Regions from separate parts of the Viridibacillus sp. d25.2 genome, predicted to be linked through region 2. Evidence: a T-box and tRNA genes for the amino acid it is inferred to sense, from the RefSeq annotation. Region 2 holds a T-box; the other regions hold tRNA genes.
What was found. A T-box is a leader RNA that pairs with one kind of tRNA and senses whether it is charged. The one in region 2 lies ahead of metG (methionine--tRNA ligase), so its partner is inferred to be a tRNA-Met.
Positions count from the first base shown of each region.

Region 1: it has a tRNA-Met gene. The T-box ahead of metG (methionine--tRNA ligase) is inferred to sense a tRNA for this amino acid. The anticodon was not compared.
Region 3: it has a tRNA-Met gene. The T-box ahead of metG (methionine--tRNA ligase) is inferred to sense a tRNA for this amino acid. The anticodon was not compared.

Region 1 is NZ_CM196652.1:789,152-795,753, forward strand. It holds rRNA gene ACZLO7_RS03890 (16S ribosomal RNA) at 1-1,472, shown strand, start outside; tRNA gene ACZLO7_RS03895 (tRNA-Ile) at 1,569-1,645, shown strand; tRNA gene ACZLO7_RS03900 (tRNA-Ala) at 1,658-1,733, shown strand; rRNA gene ACZLO7_RS03905 (23S ribosomal RNA) at 1,830-4,759, shown strand; rRNA gene rrf (5S ribosomal RNA) at 4,896-5,011, shown strand; tRNA gene ACZLO7_RS03915 (tRNA-Asn) at 5,023-5,097, shown strand; tRNA gene ACZLO7_RS03920 (tRNA-Ser) at 5,103-5,194, shown strand; tRNA gene ACZLO7_RS03925 (tRNA-Glu) at 5,217-5,291, shown strand; tRNA gene ACZLO7_RS03930 (tRNA-Val) at 5,307-5,382, shown strand; tRNA gene ACZLO7_RS03935 (tRNA-Met) at 5,405-5,481, shown strand; tRNA gene ACZLO7_RS03940 (tRNA-Asp) at 5,485-5,561, shown strand; tRNA gene ACZLO7_RS03945 (tRNA-Phe) at 5,591-5,666, shown strand; tRNA gene ACZLO7_RS03950 (tRNA-Thr) at 5,674-5,749, shown strand; tRNA gene ACZLO7_RS03955 (tRNA-Tyr) at 5,759-5,842, shown strand; tRNA gene ACZLO7_RS03960 (tRNA-Trp) at 5,855-5,928, shown strand; tRNA gene ACZLO7_RS03965 (tRNA-His) at 5,945-6,020, shown strand; tRNA gene ACZLO7_RS03970 (tRNA-His) at 6,068-6,143, shown strand; tRNA gene ACZLO7_RS03975 (tRNA-Gln) at 6,150-6,221, shown strand; tRNA gene ACZLO7_RS03980 (tRNA-Gly) at 6,230-6,304, shown strand; tRNA gene ACZLO7_RS03985 (tRNA-Cys) at 6,317-6,390, shown strand; tRNA gene ACZLO7_RS03990 (tRNA-Leu) at 6,433-6,514, shown strand.
Region 2 is NZ_CM196652.1:1,778,351-1,784,952, reverse strand. It holds gene ACZLO7_RS09000 (GNAT family N-acetyltransferase) at 1-347, opposite strand, end outside; gene ACZLO7_RS08995 (class I SAM-dependent methyltransferase) at 344-1,111, opposite strand; gene ACZLO7_RS08990 (hypothetical protein) at 1,681-1,956, opposite strand; gene ACZLO7_RS08985 (dynamin family protein) at 2,161-4,032, opposite strand; partial or broken gene ACZLO7_RS08980 (multidrug ABC transporter ATP-binding protein) at 4,307-4,528, opposite strand; T-box leader at 4,638-4,892, shown strand; gene metG (methionine--tRNA ligase) at 4,940-6,583, shown strand.
Region 3 is NZ_CM196652.1:1,089,190-1,095,791, forward strand. It holds rRNA gene ACZLO7_RS05340 (23S ribosomal RNA) at 1-2,181, shown strand, start outside; rRNA gene rrf (5S ribosomal RNA) at 2,315-2,430, shown strand; tRNA gene ACZLO7_RS05350 (tRNA-Val) at 2,440-2,515, shown strand; tRNA gene ACZLO7_RS05355 (tRNA-Thr) at 2,531-2,606, shown strand; tRNA gene ACZLO7_RS05360 (tRNA-Lys) at 2,619-2,694, shown strand; tRNA gene ACZLO7_RS05365 (tRNA-Leu) at 2,714-2,798, shown strand; tRNA gene ACZLO7_RS05370 (tRNA-Gly) at 2,824-2,898, shown strand; tRNA gene ACZLO7_RS05375 (tRNA-Leu) at 2,905-2,993, shown strand; tRNA gene ACZLO7_RS05380 (tRNA-Arg) at 3,023-3,099, shown strand; tRNA gene ACZLO7_RS05385 (tRNA-Pro) at 3,104-3,180, shown strand; tRNA gene ACZLO7_RS05390 (tRNA-Ala) at 3,199-3,274, shown strand; tRNA gene ACZLO7_RS05395 (tRNA-Met) at 3,311-3,384, shown strand; tRNA gene ACZLO7_RS05400 (tRNA-Ile) at 3,401-3,477, shown strand; tRNA gene ACZLO7_RS05405 (tRNA-Ser) at 3,501-3,593, shown strand; tRNA gene ACZLO7_RS05410 (tRNA-Met) at 3,625-3,701, shown strand; tRNA gene ACZLO7_RS05415 (tRNA-Asp) at 3,705-3,781, shown strand; tRNA gene ACZLO7_RS05420 (tRNA-Phe) at 3,813-3,888, shown strand; tRNA gene ACZLO7_RS05425 (tRNA-Gly) at 3,893-3,966, shown strand; tRNA gene ACZLO7_RS05430 (tRNA-Ile) at 3,974-4,050, shown strand; tRNA gene ACZLO7_RS05435 (tRNA-Asn) at 4,061-4,135, shown strand; tRNA gene ACZLO7_RS05440 (tRNA-Ser) at 4,141-4,231, shown strand; tRNA gene ACZLO7_RS05445 (tRNA-Glu) at 4,236-4,307, shown strand; gene ACZLO7_RS05450 (MerR family transcriptional regulator) at 4,802-5,563, shown strand; gene ACZLO7_RS05455 (TraR/DksA C4-type zinc finger protein) at 5,658-6,149, shown strand; gene ACZLO7_RS05460 (MFS transporter) at 6,376-6,602, shown strand, end outside.

The DNA.
Region 1 (6,602 bases), 990 kb from region 2:
CTTGCTTCTTCTGATTTAGCGGCGGACGGGTGAGTAACACGTGGGCAACCTACCTAGTAGATTGGGATAACTCCGGGAAACCGGGGCTAATACCGAATAATCCATTTTGTCACATGGTAAAATGCTGAAAGGCGGTTTCGGCTGTCACTACTAGATGGGCCCGCGGTGCATTAGCTAGTTGGTGGGGTAATGGCCTACCAAGGCAACGATGCATAGCCGACCTGAGAGGGTGATCGGCCACATTGGGACTGAGACACGGCCCAAACTCCTACGGGAGGCAGCAGTAGGGAATCTTCCACAATGGACGAAAGTCTGATGGAGCAACGCCGCGTGAGTGATGAAGGTTTTCGGATCGTAAAACTCTGTTGTAAGGGAAGAACAAGTACGTTAGTAACTGAACGTACCTTGACGGTACCTTATTAGAAAGCCACGGCTAACTACGTGCCAGCAGCCGCGGTAATACGTAGGTGGCAAGCGTTGTCCGGATTTATTGGGCGTAAAGCGCGCGCAGGTGGTTTCTTAAGTCTGATGTGAAAGCCCACGGCTCAACCGTGGAGGGTCATTGGAAACTGGGAGACTTGAGTGCAGAAGAGGAAAGTGGAATTCCAAGTGTAGCGGTGAAATGCGTAGAGATTTGGAGGAACACCAGTGGCGAAGGCGACTTTCTGGTCTGTAACTGACACTGAGGCGCGAAAGCGTGGGGAGCAAACAGGATTAGATACCCTGGTAGTCCACGCCGTAAACGATGAGTGCTAAGTGTTAGGGGGTTTCCGCCCCTTAGTGCTGCAGCTAACGCATTAAGCACTCCGCCTGGGGAGTACGGCCGCAAGGTTGAAACTCAAAGGAATTGACGGGGGCCCGCACAAGCGGTGGAGCATGTGGTTTAATTCGAAGCAACGCGAAGAACCTTACCAGGTCTTGACATCCCAATGACCGCTCTAGAGATAGAGTTTTCCCTTCGGGGACATTGGTGACAGGTGGTGCATGGTTGTCGTCAGCTCGTGTCGTGAGATGTTGGGTTAAGTCCCGCAACGAGCGCAACCCTTGATCTTAGTTGCCATCATTTAGTTGGGCACTCTAAGGTGACTGCCGGTGACAAACCGGAGGAAGGTGGGGATGACGTCAAATCATCATGCCCCTTATGACCTGGGCTACACACGTGCTACAATGGACGATACAAAGAGTCGCTAACTCGCGAGGGTATGCTAATCTCATAAAATCGTTCTCAGTTCGGATTGTAGGCTGCAACTCGCCTACATGAAGCCGGAATCGCTAGTAATCGTGGATCAGCATGCCACGGTGAATACGTTCCCGGGCCTTGTACACACCGCCCGTCACACCACGAGAGTTTGTAACACCCGAAGTCGGTGAGGTAACCTTTATGGAGCCAGCCGCCGAAGGTGGGATAGATGATTGGGGTGAAGTCGTAACAAGGTAGCCGTATCGGAAGGTGCGGCTGGATCACCTCCTTTCTAAGGATAATTACGGAAACAGATCTTGGATCTGTCGATTAACGTCTTGCGTTCAGTTTTGAAGGTTCATACTTCAATTATATATTTTCCCAAAAGGGGCCTATAGCTCAGCTGGTTAGAGCGCACGCCTGATAAGCGTGAGGTCGATGGTTCGAGTCCATTTAGGCCCACCATATTTTCTTTTCGGGGCCTTAGCTCAGCTGGGAGAGCGCCTGCCTTGCACGCAGGAGGTCAGCGGTTCGATCCCGCTAGGCTCCACCAATATTGTTCTTTGAAAACTGGATAAAACGACATTGAAGCAAATTAAGTAACACATTTTTTATTATTAAGTTTTTTAGGCTTAATAACTAACTTTTAGGTTAAGTTATTAAGGGCGCATGGCGGATGCCTTGGCACTAGGAGCCGAAGAAGGACGGCACTAACACCGATATGCTTCGGGGAGCTGTAAGTGAGCTTTGATCCGGAGATTTCCGAATGGGGGAACCCACTGTTCGTAATGGAGCAGTATCTTGACGTGAATACATAGCGTCTTGATGGCAGACCCAGGGAACTGAAACATCTAAGTACCTGGAGGAAGAGAAAGAAAAATCGATTCCCTGAGTAGCGGCGAGCGAAACGGGAATAGCCCAAACCAAGAGGCTTGCCTCTTGGGGTTGTAGGACACTCTATATGGAGTTACAAAGGAATGAGTTAAACGAAGCGGTCTGGAAAGGCCCGCCAGAGCAGGTAACAGCCCTGTAGTTGAAAGTTCATTCTCTCTTGAGTGTATCCTGAGTACGGCGGAACACGTGAAATTCCGTTGGAATCTGGGAGGACCATCTCCCAAGGCTAAATACTACCTAGTGACCGATAGTGAACCAGTACCGTGAGGGAAAGGTGAAAAGCACCCCGGAAGGGGAGTGAAATAGATCCTGAAACCATGTGCCTACAAGTAGTTAGAGCCCGTTAATGGGTGATAGCGTGCCTTTTGTAGAATGAACCGGCGAGTTACGATTACATGCGAGGTTAAGTTTTAGAAGACGGAGCCGTAGCGAAAGCGAGTCTGAATAGGGCGAATGAGTATGTGGTTGTAGACCCGAAACCAGGTGATCTACCCATGTCCAGGGTGAAGGTAAGGTAACACTTACTGGAGGCCCGAACCCACGTACGTTGAAAAGTGCGGGGATGAGGTGTGGGTAGCGGAGAAATTCCAATCGAACCTGGAGATAGCTGGTTCTCTCCGAAATAGCTTTAGGGCTAGCCTCGTGATAGAGAATCCTGGAGGTAGAGCACTGTTTGAACTAGGGGTCCATCCCGGATTACCGAATTCAGACAAACTCCGAATGCCAGTGATTTATGCACGGGAGTCAGACTGCGAGTGATAAGATCCGTAGTCAAAAGGGAAACAGCCCAGACCACCAGCTAAGGTCCCAAAGTAATTGTTAAGTGGAAAAGGATGTGACGTTGCTTAGACAACCAGGATGTTGGCTCAGAAGCAGCCATCATTTAAAGAGTGCGTAATAGCTCACTGGTCGAGTGACGCTGCGCCGAAAATGTATCGGGGCTAAACAATTCACCGAAGCTGTGGATGGACATCTTAGATGTCCGTGGTAGGAGAGCGTTCTAAGTGCTGTGAAGTCAGACCGGAAGGACTGGTGGAGCGCTTAGAAGTGAGAATGCCGGTATGAGTAGCGAAAGACGGGTGAGAATCCCGTCCACCGAATGACTAAGGTTTCCTGAGGAAGGCTCGTCCGCTCAGGGTTAGTCGGGACCTAAGCCGAGGCCGATAGGCGTAGGCGATGGACAACAGGTTGATATTCCTGTACCACCTATTTACCATTTGAGCAATGGGGGGACGCAGTAGGATAGGGTAAGCATGCTGTTGGTTATGCATGTTCAAGCAGTGAGGCGTGAAATGAGGCAAATCCCATTTCTATAACGTTGAGCTGTGATGACGAGGACGTATGTCCGGAGTTCCTGATTTCACACTGCCAAGAAAAGCCTCTAGCGAGGTAAAAGGTGCCCGTACCGCAAACCGACACAGGTAGTCGAGGAGAGAATCCTAAGGTGTGCGAGAGAACTCTCGTTAAGGAACTCGGCAAAATGACCCCGTAACTTCGGGAGAAGGGGTGCTCTAGTAGGGTGAAAGCCCGAGAGAGCCGCAGTGAATAGGCCCAGGCGACTGTTTAGCAAAAACACAGGTCTCTGCAAAACCGTAAGGTGACGTATAGGGGCTGACGCCTGCCCGGTGCTGGAAGGTTAAGAGGAGTGCTTAGCGCAAGCGAAGGTGCGAATTGAAGCCCCAGTAAACGGCGGCCGTAACTATAACGGTCCTAAGGTAGCGAAATTCCTTGTCGGGTAAGTTCCGACCCGCACGAAAGGCGTAACGATCTGGGCACTGTCTCAACGAGAGACTCGGTGAAATTATAGTACCTGTGAAGATGCAGGTTACCCGCGACAGGACGGAAAGACCCCGTGGAGCTTTACTGTAGCCTGATATTGAATTTTGATACAGCTTGTACAGGATAGGTAGGAGCCAGAGATTCCGGAGCGCCAGCTTCGGAGGAGGCGTTGGTGGGATACTACCCTAGCTGTATTGAACTTCTAACCCATGCCCCTTAGCGGGGTAGGAGACAGTGTCAGGCGGGCAGTTTGACTGGGGCGGTCGCCTCCTAAAGAGTAACGGAGGCGCCCAAAGGTTCCCTCAGAATGGTTGGAAATCATTCGTAGAGTGTAAAGGCATAAGGGAGCTTGACTGCGAGACCTACAAGTCGAGCAGGGTCGAAAGACGGGCTTAGTGATCCGGTGGTTCCGCATGGAAGGGCCATCGCTCAACGGATAAAAGCTACCCCGGGGATAACAGGCTTATCTCCCCCAAGAGTCCACATCGACGGGGAGGTTTGGCACCTCGATGTCGGCTCATCGCATCCTGGGGCTGTAGTCGGTCCCAAGGGTTGGGCTGTTCGCCCATTAAAGCGGTACGCGAGCTGGGTTCAGAACGTCGTGAGACAGTTCGGTCCCTATCCGTCGTGGGCGTAGGAAATTTGAGAGGAGCTGTCCTTAGTACGAGAGGACCGGGATGGACACACCGCTGGTGTACCAGTTGTTCTGCCAAGGGCATCGCTGGGTAGCTATGTGTGGACGGGATAAGTGCTGAAAGCATCTAAGCATGAAGCCCCCCTCAAGATGAGATTTCCCATTACGCAAGTAAGTAAGATCCCTCAAAGACGATGAGGTAGATAGGTTCGAGGTGGAAGTGTGGCGACATACGGAGCTGACGAATACTAATAGATCGAGGACTTAACCAAATTTTACTTAACAAACTTCAATGTAATTTATCCAGTTTTGAGAGAATAATAAAAAACTTTTCTAAAATAGCAAAAAACACTTGCTAAAATTTAAAAAAGATGATATAATTATTCTTGTCCTTAGGTAATACAATAGTCTAGTGGCGATGGCAAAGAGGTCACACCTGTTCCCATGTCGAACACAGAAGTTAAGCTCTTTAGCGCCGATGGTAGTTGGGGGTCTCCCCCTGTGAGAGTAGGACGTTGCTAGGCGATCATATTATTCCGAAGTAGCTCAGTGGTAGAGCATCCGGCTGTTAACCGGACGGTCGTAGGTTCGAGTCCTACCTTCGGAGCCATTTTTGGAGAGCTGTCCGAGTGGCCGAAGGAGCACGGTTGGAAACCGTGTAGGCGAGTAACCTTGTCTCAAGGGTTCAAATCCCTTGCTCTCCGCCATACACATTCTCATTTATTAAATGGCCCCTTGGTCAAGCGGTTAAGACACCGCCCTTTCACGGCGGTAACACGGGTTCGAATCCCGTAGGGGTCACCATTTATAACATTATACGGAGGATTAGCTCAGCTGGGAGAGCACCTGCCTTACAAGCAGGGGGTCGGCGGTTCGATCCCGTCATCCTCCACCATTTAAATTAATAATACCATTATCGCGGGGTGGAGCAGTTCGGTAGCTCGTCGGGCTCATAACCCGAAGGTCACAGGTTCAAATCCTGTCCCCGCAACCAAATGGTCCGGTAGTTCAGTTGGTTAGAATGCCTGCCTGTCACGCAGGAGGTCGCGGGTTCGAGTCCCGTCCGGACCGCCATTTTTTAAAAAAGAATATTAAATTATTATGGGTCAGTAGCTCAGTTGGTAGAGCATTAGATTGAAGCTCTAAGTGTCGGCGGTTCGATTCCGTCCTGACCCACCATAATAATGCCGGTGTAGCTCAGTTGGTAGAGCAACTGACTTGTAATCAGTAGGTCGAGGGTTCGACTCCTTTCGCCGGCACCATGTTTTTCTGGAGGGGTAGCGAAGAGGCTAAACGCGGCGGACTGTAAATCCGCTCCTTCGGGTTCGGCGGTTCGAATCCGTCCCCCTCCACCATTTTTTTATTTTAGGGGCATAGTTTAACGGTAGAATAGAGGTCTCCAAAACCTTTGATGTGGGTTCGATTCCTACTGCCCCTGCCAATTTAATTTTATAATGGCGGTTGTGGCGAAGTGGTTAACGCACCTGATTGTGGTTCAGGCATTCGTGGGTTCGATTCCCATCAGTCGCCCCATTTAATTTTTGACAATAAAATGATTGAAATATAATAATAATATTATGGCGGTTGTGGCGAAGTGGTTAACGCACCTGATTGTGGTTCAGGCATTCGTGGGTTCGATTCCCATCAGTCGCCCCATATTATTGGGGTATAGCCAAGCGGTAAGGCAACGGATTTTGATTCCGTCATGCCCTGGTTCGAATCCAGGTACCCCAGTTAAATTTGCGGAAGTAGTTCAGTGGTAGAACACCACCTTGCCAAGGTGGGGGTCGCGAGTTCGAACCTCGTCTTCCGCTCCATTTTTTATTTACGGCGGCATAGCCAAGTGGTAAGGCACAGGTCTGCAACACCTCTACCACCGGTTCAAATCCGGTTGCCGCCTCCAATTATTTTTAAAATATCTACATATTGCATATAATAATATTATGCCGGTGTGGCGGAATTGGCAGACGCGCACGACTCAAAATCGTGTTCTTTCGAGAGTGTCGGTTCGACCCCGACCACCGGTATCTAAAGTAACTTGAAACCCTTGATATATCAGGGGTTTCTTTTTTTTGTAGAAAATTTGTAGAAAGAACATTATAGTTGATATAAAAT
Region 2 (6,602 bases):
TCTGCAAATAGCTGATGTAACATAGCTTTGCCAATCCCTTTTCCCTGTTCTCCCTGAAATAAATAGATAGCTGTAACATCCGCATCATAGTTCGGGTATTCACCTTCTTGTGTTTTAGAACCAGAAGTAAACCCTACGATTTGTTCTTCTTCATTTACAGCTACAAGAATAATATTCCCTTCACTTTCGATATTACGCTGCCATAATGCTTCTCTACTGCTATATGTTAGATTGTCTAAGAAGTCTTGCCTCATAATGCCTTTGTAGGTAGTGCGCCAACTATCTACATGTACTTTTGCAATACCTACTACATCTAGAATTGTTGCCTGTCGGACAGAATAATTCATAGTCTAACCTCATTTTTTTGTAGAATTACTGTGTACATCATAGCTTCATTTAAAGATACTCGTCCATGATATACCCAGCTATTATAGTCCATTTTGCCACCTGGAATAATCTCTTCAATAGATAATGAAGTACTTGTTATCAGTTTTTCAAATTCTACTACATCATAGCAACGCAAGGATTGTTGCTTTTTTTCATCTGGATTTTCTGACAGCCACCAAGAATCTAACATTCTATTATTCTCTAAATCGTAGTCATATTGTCTATGAATCTTTTGAGATAACTTAACAAATTGACCTGCCGTTTTTCTCCAGTAATTAGGAGCATATACATCTATGAAAGCTTTACCACCAGGTTTTAACCAGTTATCTATATTACTGAGTAATAATTGCTGGTCTTCATCTGCTCCAACACCAAAACCATCCCAATAACAGATGGCATCGAATTTATCAGCAAATTGAATAGTATAGAAACCATCATGATGAACGTGCATTCGCTTGGTCACATTATTTTCTTTAGCAAGATGAATCATTTTCTGAATTGCTAGTTGGATTATATCTACAGTTGTAACCTGATGTTCTCGCAACGCTGCAGCAACTGCGAATTCACCGTTTCCACTACCTAATTCTAATAGATGCAACGGCCCTTGCTGACTATTTTTCTCTACTAATTCGACTAATTCATGATGATACTGGCCTATTGCCACTCCAGTGAATTTATTCATCCATTCGTATTGCTTATCATAAAATTGATCATTATTTTTCATTATTTAACACTCCTTTTTTAATAGCTGAAAGGGGTGTTATTTAATTAATGCTCGAATACCCATTTAAAATCATTCCTTTTATTTGATAAAAAATTGTAACATATTGGAAAAATGTTTTATACTGAATATTTAATTATTTCGTTAATTTTTACTGTTGATATTGATAAAAAAGGGACCTTCTAATTAGTAGGTACGAACTATATTAATGTAAATTTTTCAACAGCTGGTTTTATTCTTTTTAAAAGTCGTCATATATTTATTTATCAATGGTTCTTAGAAAATGCTGAAGCAGGCTTACTAATTCCCCATTCTGCTTCTAAACCATATTTTCAAATAATAATCCCATTAATGTTCAAGTAATTTTGAATGTCGGAATATAAAACTTTTTCATCAAAATAAATCCTTTTTCACAATGACCCTAGCGTCTTCTGCTTCAATAAATGCCAAATCACCTTCGAGATTTGGATACACAGGAATGTATGCGAGCTGATAATATCCTTCTAAATCATCAGCATATTCCTTACTCCATCGCAGCTCGACATCAAACAAGCTGGTGAACAGTCTTTATTTTATGCTACTATTTTTTCTTTTAAAGCTTCTTCAATTGTATGTTGACACTTGATTTGATAACACTTTTGACTTAATTTCTCGTAATTAAATCGACCAATTATTTGTCTAACATCTTTATCATGTACAATTAATCTCTTCAATTCGGCATCTTCCAATAAAGACAGATACCAATTTTGTTTTTTTAATGCTTCGATATTTTTTGAAATATCTTCTTCATCTGGTTTAAAAAATGGTAAATAAATTACTAAGTTTAATGCATCAAGAATAATGGACATCAATTGAACCCCCTATTATTTTACACTACAGTATTTTATTTACGTTGTAATTAAGCTAAAGTTTCACATTACTATATGTCAGTTTTAACATTGCCAGATGAATAAAGATTCCTTCGGTTTAAATAAGCTTTGTATAATATAACTAAGTAAATAAAAAAAGATACTCATGCCCATCTACTACTGGGATAAGTATCTTCTGCTTTATCATTCTGTTATTTCACTAAATATTGGTGGTTCTTCAATTTCTGATTTCATATCATCTATTGTCATTGTTAGCCGTTGCAATTTATATTGTGTAGCAATGTTGGATTGAGCTGTAGATATGTTGTCATTTTGATCTTCGATTTGTGTACTAGCAATTAGCGTTTGATGTGATAATCTTATGCTTTTAATCTTCACTAATGTTTCTATCAGTGAGAGACGTTCCTTTTTTGTCACTATAAGATCCTTTTGTTCAATGAGCTGTTCTACAAATGTCTCCACAAATTCTTTTGCTTCTAAAATATTATTAAAACTATTTAACTGTTTTATTGCTTTTTCCAACTGTTGTTTCTTTTTCTTTCGTTCTGTACTGATTAAACTGACCTTTTTTAAAATTCTAGCGAGATGGCTACTCGCAATATTGTTCAATTGCTGATTTATTTTTTCATATTCGTTGAAAAGCTGAGTTTCCAATTCAAGAATTTTGTTGTATTGTTGATCAATTGTCTTATGTAATGCCTGAAGTGGTTGAGTCAACTTACTCGATTGTTCACTTTGTTGCTCACTATTAAACTTTGTTTTCAACCCACGTTTACTCGTTATATGTCGCTGATGATTAGCGCTATGGTTAAACTCCTTCTTGTACCTTTGAAGCATTGTACGATATTCTCTAACAGCCTTTAGATAGTCGTTTGCATACTCGACAAAGACCATAACATCGAAAGTTTTAAAATGCTGATTGTTAGAAATCACTTGTAATAACTGATAAAGCGTTTGCACGTCTTTAAAGACAAGACTAGCTTGACGATACTCTCTTTCATACGTATTCAACTTTTGATATTCATCTTTTTCTCGAGCAGATTCCGTTTGTTTTCCTAATTGGTACTCTTCTAATAGGTTATAAGCAGATAGATAGGGTTCTCTTTGCGGAATTAACTCGACTTCTGTTTTGAACCTCTTTAGCCATTTTATAAAACGATCCATTATTAAATAAACATGGTCTGATTGGCTAGCATGTGATTTCTCGATTTCTTGTAATAGAATTTCGAACTGACTTTGTTGCCATTTCTCTTCATCGACCGAAACTGCCTCTTCAGCATTCTTCACAGAGATTCCTATCATCTTACGGAAATATTGTGACAACATTTCACTTTGTTCCGCAGTAAATTGATCGTACGCCGATTCATGAATATCAATTGCATTAATGATGGCAAGGGGTTTGTTTTTTCGCTCTTGTAATTTTCCAAGTAGTTTTAACTCGCTTTGTGTAGGCTTAGTATCACAGTGGAATATCCAATACAAATCATCCGCACGGTTTAAGATGGACTCTTTAACATATGCTGATTCCTCGTTATTAGGCTCTAGAGGTATTGTATCAATTAAGGTAACCTTTTTTAATAAATCGTTATTCACATAAACCTCTATATAATCTAGATTTTCACGTAGGATTTCCGCACTAAACGTATCAGATGTCGTAAATAGCTCCACTTTATCAAGGTCAAAACTAGCAATTTGACCATCAAGAAAATAAGCCTTAACTTCTTCTAATTGACCGTATCGAATCATTGTGTTGACAGCTGTAGCCCTTGCCATTTTCGACGGTAATACGGTTCTTTTAAGAAGTGCATTTACTAGACTTGTTTTGCCTGATCCAGTCATTCCTATAAGTAAAATAATTGTTTGATTTTGAGCATCTTCTATAATTCGCTCAAGCACTTTATTGGTTCCTTTAACATATGTATTCGTAGAAAGAATCCTATTCAAACTTTTTAGCTTAGCTATGAATTGTTGCAAAAACTCATTAGGTTCATTTTTGTTCCAACGAATAAGCGGTGATCCTTCTAGATGATGTATATTTTTTAGGTCCTTTTCCACATTAACCAAACCCCATTTCTAATAGTACTAATTATACAGCAAAATTATATCGTTATAATTAAAGAAAACAAAATCAATAAAAAATAGGGCAAAACATCGTCCACACACCGCTAAACCCAAGACTATTGAACAGAGAACCGAAGCATTTTATAGTATATTCATGACCTAAATATTAATTTTTAACTATTTTTATCAAAAATATCATATTATTCATTTACTCTATATAGAAAATGAATGATTATAGGTACTAATAACCATAATCATTCATTTCCACTCAAGATGATGTTGAGAGAATATCTAATTTCCTTTGTAATTCAGAATAAAATCCTTGTTGCTCTATGAATTCTTTATCGATTGCCACGCTCTATTATTTCTCCGTCTTTAATAACAAGTATTTTATCGGCATTTTCGATCGTTTTTAAACGGTGTGCTATAACAAAACTCGTCCGACCAATCATTAAATGTTTTAGCCTTTCTGAATTTGCACGTCAGTTTGTTTATTTCAATTGTCTCCTCTACTTTTGCTTGAAACGAAATAACTTTGTCCATTTGACATATACTTGCTTTTCCATTAATAGTGCTTTATAATTCTTTTCAACATATAGAAATACGCGTTGATGAGGAAAAGTAGAGTAAATTAAGTTGCCTAGAGAACTTCTGTCGGTGGGAATGAAGTGAACTTAACTATTCGAAAATGACCTCTGAGCTTCGTACCGAACGATTTATTTAGTAGGCTACGACGAGAAAGGCACTCGTTATAACAGCAGCTGTATCCCTTAAATGGTGTACTGATGAAGGCAAATAGTGTGAGCTATTTGCAAATGAAGGTGGTAACACGAGTATATATCCTCGTCCTGATCAATTAATTTGATTGGGGCGAGTTTTTTTATTTTAGGAGGGAAATTAAATGAGCATTGTTATTGGAGGAGCTTGGCCTTATGCTAATGGATCATTGCATTTAGGGCATATTGCTGCATTATTACCAGGAGATATTTTGGCTAGATATTATCGATTAAAGAAAGAAAAAGTCCTTTATGTATCTGGTAGCGATTGTAATGGGACACCTATTTCTATCCGAGCAAATCAAGAAGGTGTTACCGTAAAAGAAATTGCAAATCGATATCACGAAGAATTTACTACTTGTTTTAATAAACTCGGTTTCACTTACGATTTATATACGCGTACGGATGCTGAACATCATCATCAAACCGTTAAGAGTATCTTCCTGGACCTACTAGATTCCGACTTTTTGTATAAAAAGACAATTGAACAAACGTACTGTGAACATGATCAGCAATTTCTTCCGGACCGTTTTGTAGAAGGAATCTGTCCAGTTTGCGGTAGTAAGGCTCGCGGTGATCAATGTGATCATTGCTCAACTATATTAGATCCACTTGATTTAATCGATAGAAGATGTAAAATATGCGGAAATCAACCCATCGTAAAAGAAACTGAACATTTTTACTTTGCATTTAGCAAGTTGCAAAACGCTTTAGAACACTATGTTCAAAATGCAAAGGAACAAAAAGCATGGCGCCAAAATGCAATCGACTTATCTGAACGATACTTATCTGAGGGCGTACCCGATAGAGCCGTTACAAGAGATTTACCTAATGGAATCGATGTACCAATAGACGGGTTTGACGGCAAGAAAATATATGTATGGATTGAGGCAGTGTCGGGATATTATACAGCCAGTTTAGAATGGGCAAAACAACATCAGGAAAACGTTCAAAATTTCTGGAATAGTGACACCATCTCTTATTACGTTCACGGCAAAGATAATATTCCCTTTCACACAATTATTTGGCCTGGTATTTTGATAGGGCTTAATAGCCCAGCCCTCCCTACTCATATCGTGTCAAATGAATACTTAACACTTGAGAAACGAAAACTCTCTACAAGTCTAAACTGGGCAGTATGGATACCTTATATTATTGAAAAATATGATGCAGATACAATTCGTTATTTCTTGACAATTAATGCACCTGAAAACCGTGATACAGACTTTTCTTGGCGTGAATTTATTTATAGCCATAATAGCGAACTTTTAGGGGCGTATGGAAATTTTGTGAACAGAACATTAAAATTTATCGAAAAATCATTCGATAAACAAATTCCAAAAGGCATTCTTAATGATTCCATCAAACTTCACACGCAAAAGCTCTATAATGTGGTAGGTATTGCGATTGAACAAGGTCATTTTAAAGCACCTCTGGAAGACATCTTTTCTTACATCCGCTCGGCTAACAAATATTTTGATGAGCAGCAACCATGGTTACAGGTAAAGGATGATGACATCGGTTGTGCAAATACGCTTGCAACATGTGTCTATATCATTGCGAATTTATCGCAATTACTAGAACCATTCATACCATTTTCAACAAAGAAGATTCACAACATGCTTGGAATTACAGAAATCTCATGGCATGAAATAGTTGAATTGCCAACATCCGTTCAATCTGTAGAACCGTTATTTGAGCGATTGGACATTGCGCTAATCGATGAAGAATATCAACATCTTCTAAGCCAAAGCAACGCAGATAGATAAACGAAAAAGCTTTCGATAA
Region 3 (6,602 bases), 690 kb from region 2:
TGAAGGTAAGGTAACACTTACTGGAGGCCCGAACCCACGTACGTTGAAAAGTGCGGGGATGAGGTGTGGGTAGCGGAGAAATTCCAATCGAACCTGGAGATAGCTGGTTCTCTCCGAAATAGCTTTAGGGCTAGCCTCGTGATAGAGAATCCTGGAGGTAGAGCACTGTTTGAACTAGGGGTCCATCCCGGATTACCGAATTCAGACAAACTCCGAATGCCAGTGATTTATGCACGGGAGTCAGACTGCGAGTGATAAGATCCGTAGTCAAAAGGGAAACAGCCCAGACCACCAGCTAAGGTCCCAAAGTAATTGTTAAGTGGAAAAGGATGTGACGTTGCTTAGACAACCAGGATGTTGGCTCAGAAGCAGCCATCATTTAAAGAGTGCGTAATAGCTCACTGGTCGAGTGACGCTGCGCCGAAAATGTATCGGGGCTAAACAATTCACCGAAGCTGTGGATGGACATCTTAGATGTCCGTGGTAGGAGAGCGTTCTAAGTGCTGTGAAGTCAGACCGGAAGGACTGGTGGAGCGCTTAGAAGTGAGAATGCCGGTATGAGTAGCGAAAGACGGGTGAGAATCCCGTCCACCGAATGACTAAGGTTTCCTGAGGAAGGCTCGTCCGCTCAGGGTTAGTCGGGACCTAAGCCGAGGCCGATAGGCGTAGGCGATGGACAACAGGTTGATATTCCTGTACCACCTATTTACCATTTGAGCAATGGGGGGACGCAGTAGGATAGGGTAAGCATGCTGTTGGTTATGCATGTTCAAGCAGTGAGGCGTGAAATGAGGCAAATCCCATTTCTATAACGTTGAGCTGTGATGACGAGGACGTATGTCCGGAGTTCCTGATTTCACACTGCCAAGAAAAGCCTCTAGCGAGGTAAAAGGTGCCCGTACCGCAAACCGACACAGGTAGTCGAGGAGAGAATCCTAAGGTGTGCGAGAGAACTCTCGTTAAGGAACTCGGCAAAATGACCCCGTAACTTCGGGAGAAGGGGTGCTCTAGTAGGGTGAAAGCCCGAGAGAGCCGCAGTGAATAGGCCCAGGCGACTGTTTAGCAAAAACACAGGTCTCTGCAAAACCGTAAGGTGACGTATAGGGGCTGACGCCTGCCCGGTGCTGGAAGGTTAAGAGGAGTGCTTAGCGCAAGCGAAGGTGCGAATTGAAGCCCCAGTAAACGGCGGCCGTAACTATAACGGTCCTAAGGTAGCGAAATTCCTTGTCGGGTAAGTTCCGACCCGCACGAAAGGCGTAACGATCTGGGCACTGTCTCAACGAGAGACTCGGTGAAATTATAGTACCTGTGAAGATGCAGGTTACCCGCGACAGGACGGAAAGACCCCGTGGAGCTTTACTGTAGCCTGATATTGAATTTTGATACAGCTTGTACAGGATAGGTAGGAGCCAGAGATTCCGGAGCGCTAGCTTCGGAGGAGGCGTTGGTGGGATACTACCCTAGCTGTATTGAACTTCTAACCCATGCCCCTTAGCGGGGTAGGAGACAGTGTCAGGCGGGCAGTTTGACTGGGGCGGTCGCCTCCTAAAGAGTAACGGAGGCGCCCAAAGGTTCCCTCAGAATGGTTGGAAATCATTCGTAGAGTGTAAAGGCATAAGGGAGCTTGACTGCGAGACCTACAAGTCGAGCAGGGTCGAAAGACGGGCTTAGTGATCCGGTGGTTCCGCATGGAAGGGCCATCGCTCAACGGATAAAAGCTACCCCGGGGATAACAGGCTTATCTCCCCCAAGAGTCCACATCGACGGGGAGGTTTGGCACCTCGATGTCGGCTCATCGCATCCTGGGGCTGTAGTCGGTCCCAAGGGTTGGGCTGTTCGCCCATTAAAGCGGTACGCGAGCTGGGTTCAGAACGTCGTGAGACAGTTCGGTCCCTATCCGTCGTGGGCGTAGGAAATTTGAGAGGAGCTGTCCTTAGTACGAGAGGACCGGGATGGACACACCGCTGGTGTACCAGTTGTTCTGCCAAGGGCATCGCTGGGTAGCTATGTGTGGACGGGATAAGTGCTGAAAGCATCTAAGCATGAAGCCCCCCTCAAGATGAGATTTCCCATTACGCAAGTAAGTAAGATCCCTCAAAGACGATGAGGTAGATAGGTTCGAGGTGGAAGTGTGGCGACATACGGAGCTGACGAATACTAATAGATCGAGGACTTAACCAAATTTACTTAACAAACTTCAATGTAATTTATCCAGTTTTGAGAGAACAAGAAAAAAACTTTTCTAAAATAGCAAAAAAACACTTGCTAATCTTTAAAAAAGATGATATAATAATTCTTGTCCTTAAGAAAATAGTCTAGTGACGATGGCAAAGAGGTCACACCCGTTCCCATGCCGAACACGGAAGTTAAGCTCTTTAGCGCCGATGGTAGTTGGGGGTTTCCCCCTGTGAGAGTAGGACGTTGCTAGGCGGACAATATGGAGGATTAGCTCAGCTGGGAGAGCACCTGCCTTACAAGCAGGGGGTCGGCGGTTCGATCCCGTCATCCTCCACCATTTTTAATAAATCATGCCGGTGTAGCTCAGTTGGTAGAGCAACTGACTTGTAATCAGTAGGTCGAGGGTTCGACTCCTTTCGCCGGCACCATTCATTTCATATGAGCCATTAGCTCAGTTGGTAGAGCATCTGACTTTTAATCAGAGGGTCGTAGGTTCGAATCCTACATGGCTCACCATTTTTCAAGAAAATTATATGCGGGTGTGGCGGAACTGGCAGACGCACTAGACTTAGGATCTAGCGCCGCAAGGCGTGGGGGTTCGACTCCCTTCACCCGCACCATAATATTTAAGTTTATCAGCATATTGCGGAAGTAGTTCAGTGGTAGAACACCACCTTGCCAAGGTGGGGGTCGCGAGTTCGAACCTCGTCTTCCGCTCCAAAATATGCCGGGGTGGCGGAACTGGCAGACGCACAGGACTTAAAATCCTGCGGTAGGTGACTACCGTACCGGTTCGATTCCGGTCCTCGGCACCATCTTTTAACATAATGCACGTGATATAAATGCGCCCGTAGCTCAATTGGATAGAGCGTCTGACTACGGATCAGAAGGTTGTGGATTCGACTTCTGCCGGGCGCGCCATTAACGGGAAGTAGCTCAGCTTGGTAGAGCACTTGGTTTGGGACCAAGGGGTCGCAGGTTCGAATCCTGTCTTCCCGACCATTAATACTTTAACCCTATGGGGCCTTAGCTCAGCTGGGAGAGCGCCTGCCTTGCACGCAGGAGGTCAGCGGTTCGATCCCGCTAGGCTCCACCAATTTATTATTACAATCAATAAATTAAATATCATCATGGCGGCGTAGCTCAGCTGGCTAGAGCGTACGGTTCATACCCGTGAGGTCGGGGGTTCGATCCCCTCTGCCGCCATACTAACCAAACTAAAGGACCTTTAGCTCAGTTGGTTAGAGCAGACGGCTCATAACCGTCCGGTCGCAGGTTCGAGTCCTGCAAGGTCCACCATCTACACAACATCATATTTTTTTGGAGGAATACCCAAGTCTGGCTGAAGGGATCGGTCTTGAAAACCGACAGGCGGGTCATACCGCGCGGGGGTTCGAATCCCTCTTCCTCCTCCATTTTTAAAAATTAATTTCATAATATCATTATCGCGGGGTGGAGCAGTTCGGTAGCTCGTCGGGCTCATAACCCGAAGGTCACAGGTTCAAATCCTGTCCCCGCAACCAAATGGTCCGGTAGTTCAGTTGGTTAGAATGCCTGCCTGTCACGCAGGAGGTCGCGGGTTCGAGTCCCGTCCGGACCGCCATTTTTTAAAAAAATATTTCATTAATCATCATGGGTCAGTAGCTCAGTTGGTAGAGCATTAGATTGAAGCTCTAAGTGTCGGCGGTTCGATTCCGTCCTGACCCACCATGATGCGGGTGTAGTTTAGTGGTAAAACCACAGCCTTCCAAGCTGTTGTCGAGAGTTCGATTCTCTTCACCCGCTCCAATTTTATGGGCCTATAGCTCAGCTGGTTAGAGCGCACGCCTGATAAGCGTGAGGTCGATGGTTCGAGTCCATTTAGGCCCACCATTAAAATTATTCCGAAGTAGCTCAGTGGTAGAGCATCCGGCTGTTAACCGGACGGTCGTAGGTTCGAGTCCTACCTTCGGAGCCATATATGGGGAAGTACTCAAGTGGCTGAAGAGGCGCCCCTGCTAAGGGTGTAGGTCGCGTAAGCGGCGCGAGGGTTCAAATCCCTCCTTCTCCGCCATATAGGCCCCTTGGTCAAGCGGTTAAGACACCGCCCTTTCACGGCGGTAACACGGGTTCGAATCCCGTAGGGGTCATACTTTGAAAAACCTTTAGAATCATATTTGATTCTAAAGGTTTTTTTGTGTTTAGAAGTAAGATTAATAGGCGTTAGTTATATATTATTTAACATCTTTCAGCAGAAGTCTCCCACCTCTATAGGTGGTGAGATGAATGCGGATTTAAGCTGCTTTTCAGCGGGTGTCCAAACACCCGCTGAAAGAAGTTAAAGCCTCCGGCGGATGTCATGGAATCGGAAAGGAGTTCTTTGTGCAAGCACAGCCGATTCCGGACGCAATTATGCCGAGGCATAATTGATTGAGCAATTTAAGAATGAAATAATGCAATTGTTGTAAACTACGAAAAAGAAAATAGCAGTAAATTTACAATTGGATAAAATGAAAAATTTCATAAATATATGAAGAGAAAATCTAAGTAATCGCTGTTTGCTGATACTTAGATTTTTTTATTTAGTAACTGTTGACCTTAACGTTACGTCAAACTATATAGTAAAGATATGGGGGGAATTGAGATGGAAATGACGATTCAAAAACTTGCTCAGCTTTCTGGAGTGAGTACTAGAACTTTGCGTTATTATGATGATATTGGATTGTTAAAGCCTGCTCGTATAAATTCTTCAGGCTATCGTATATATGGTCAAGAAGAGATTGATTTGTTACAGCAGATTTTATTTTATCGTGAATTAGGTTTTAAATTAGAAGTAATAAAAGAGATGGTAACTGCCAAGGACTTTGACTATAAGAACGCTTTAATGGAGCATTACAAAGCATTAATGGAGAAGCGCCAACAATTGGATGTCATGATTACAACAGTAACTAAAACGATCAGTGCAATGAATGGAGGAATTCAAATGTCAAATGAAGAAAAATTTGAAGGTTTAAAGGAAAAGATGATTATAGATAATGAAAAACAATATGGCCAAGAGATACGGCGAAATTATGGAGATACTACAGTTGATGCTTCAAATAAAAAAGTGAAGCATATGACGGAACAGCAATATGAAGAAGTGCAAGCATTAGAGCAAGAAGTGATGAATTTACTAAAACAAGCAATGCAAACTGGTCGACCTGATAGTAATGTAGCTCAGCGTGCTGCCGAGACACATAAGCGATGGTTAATGTATTATTGGCCAAAGTATAGTAAAGAGGCACATGCAGGACTTGCAGAAATGTATATAGCAGATGAACGATTTACGAGCTATTATGACAAAGAGCAAACAGGAACAGCGCAACTCTTAAGAGATGCTATATTAATATATACTCAAAATGAATAATTAGGGTGCTGCAAAAAGCAGCACTCTTTTTTTATGTTTGATTTAAAAAATATAGGAAATAATAATAAATAGGTTATATCAATGGAGGAATTAAATGACAAACACAAAATATGAAAGTTTAAAAAATCAAATGGTAGATGAATTATATGTGTTGCAGGGAAGAAAATATACACATGAGCTTCCAGAATCAACGGAGTTATCCAATTATGATAATCATCCTGCAGACCAAGCAACAGAATTAACAGATCAAGTAACTGAAATGGCAATAGAAGACCATAACGATGAACAAATTGAAAAGCTTCAAGCAGCGTTACAGTCAATAGAAGATGGCTCTTATGGGAAATGTACTGTATGTGGAGAAAATATTCCACACGGTCGATTAGAAGTTATGCCTACAGCTCTAACATGTGTAGATCATGCACCAGAAAATAAGGTGCCGAAAGATAGACCCGTTGAAGAAGAGGTACTGAACGCTTCTACGGAACAGCCTGTTAATGAATCAAGAGCAATCGTTGATTATGAAGACAGCTTCCAAGAAGTAGAGTCTTATGGTTCCTCAGATTCACCAGCTGATCAAATTGAATAAAGTTATGATGGAACTGTAGTGATACAGTTCTTTTTTTTGTACTTAGGGATTTGACAGAAATATGGATATCAGAAAAATTTCGGAGCAGTTTATTAATATTATATATACATAATTGGTAATATAAAATGTAAAATGGAAATAAATAGTTTTTTATAGTGAATAAAGTAAATACAGAAAGAAGGCAGTTTCATCATTTGATTAACAACAAAGGGGTGTTGATATAGGGATGTGGAAAAAATATTCTCTATTACTTAGCGGTATTGGCGTTTCATTCTTCGGTAATTGGATTTATTTAATCGCCTTGAATGTATTAGTGCTTGATATGACGAACTCAGCTGCAGCAGTCGCAGGTATTTATATTGTGGGGCCTGTTGCAAAATTACTGACTAATTTCTTTGCAGGCTCCATTATTGATAGGCAGAATAAGAGAAGATTAATGATACTTTCAGATGT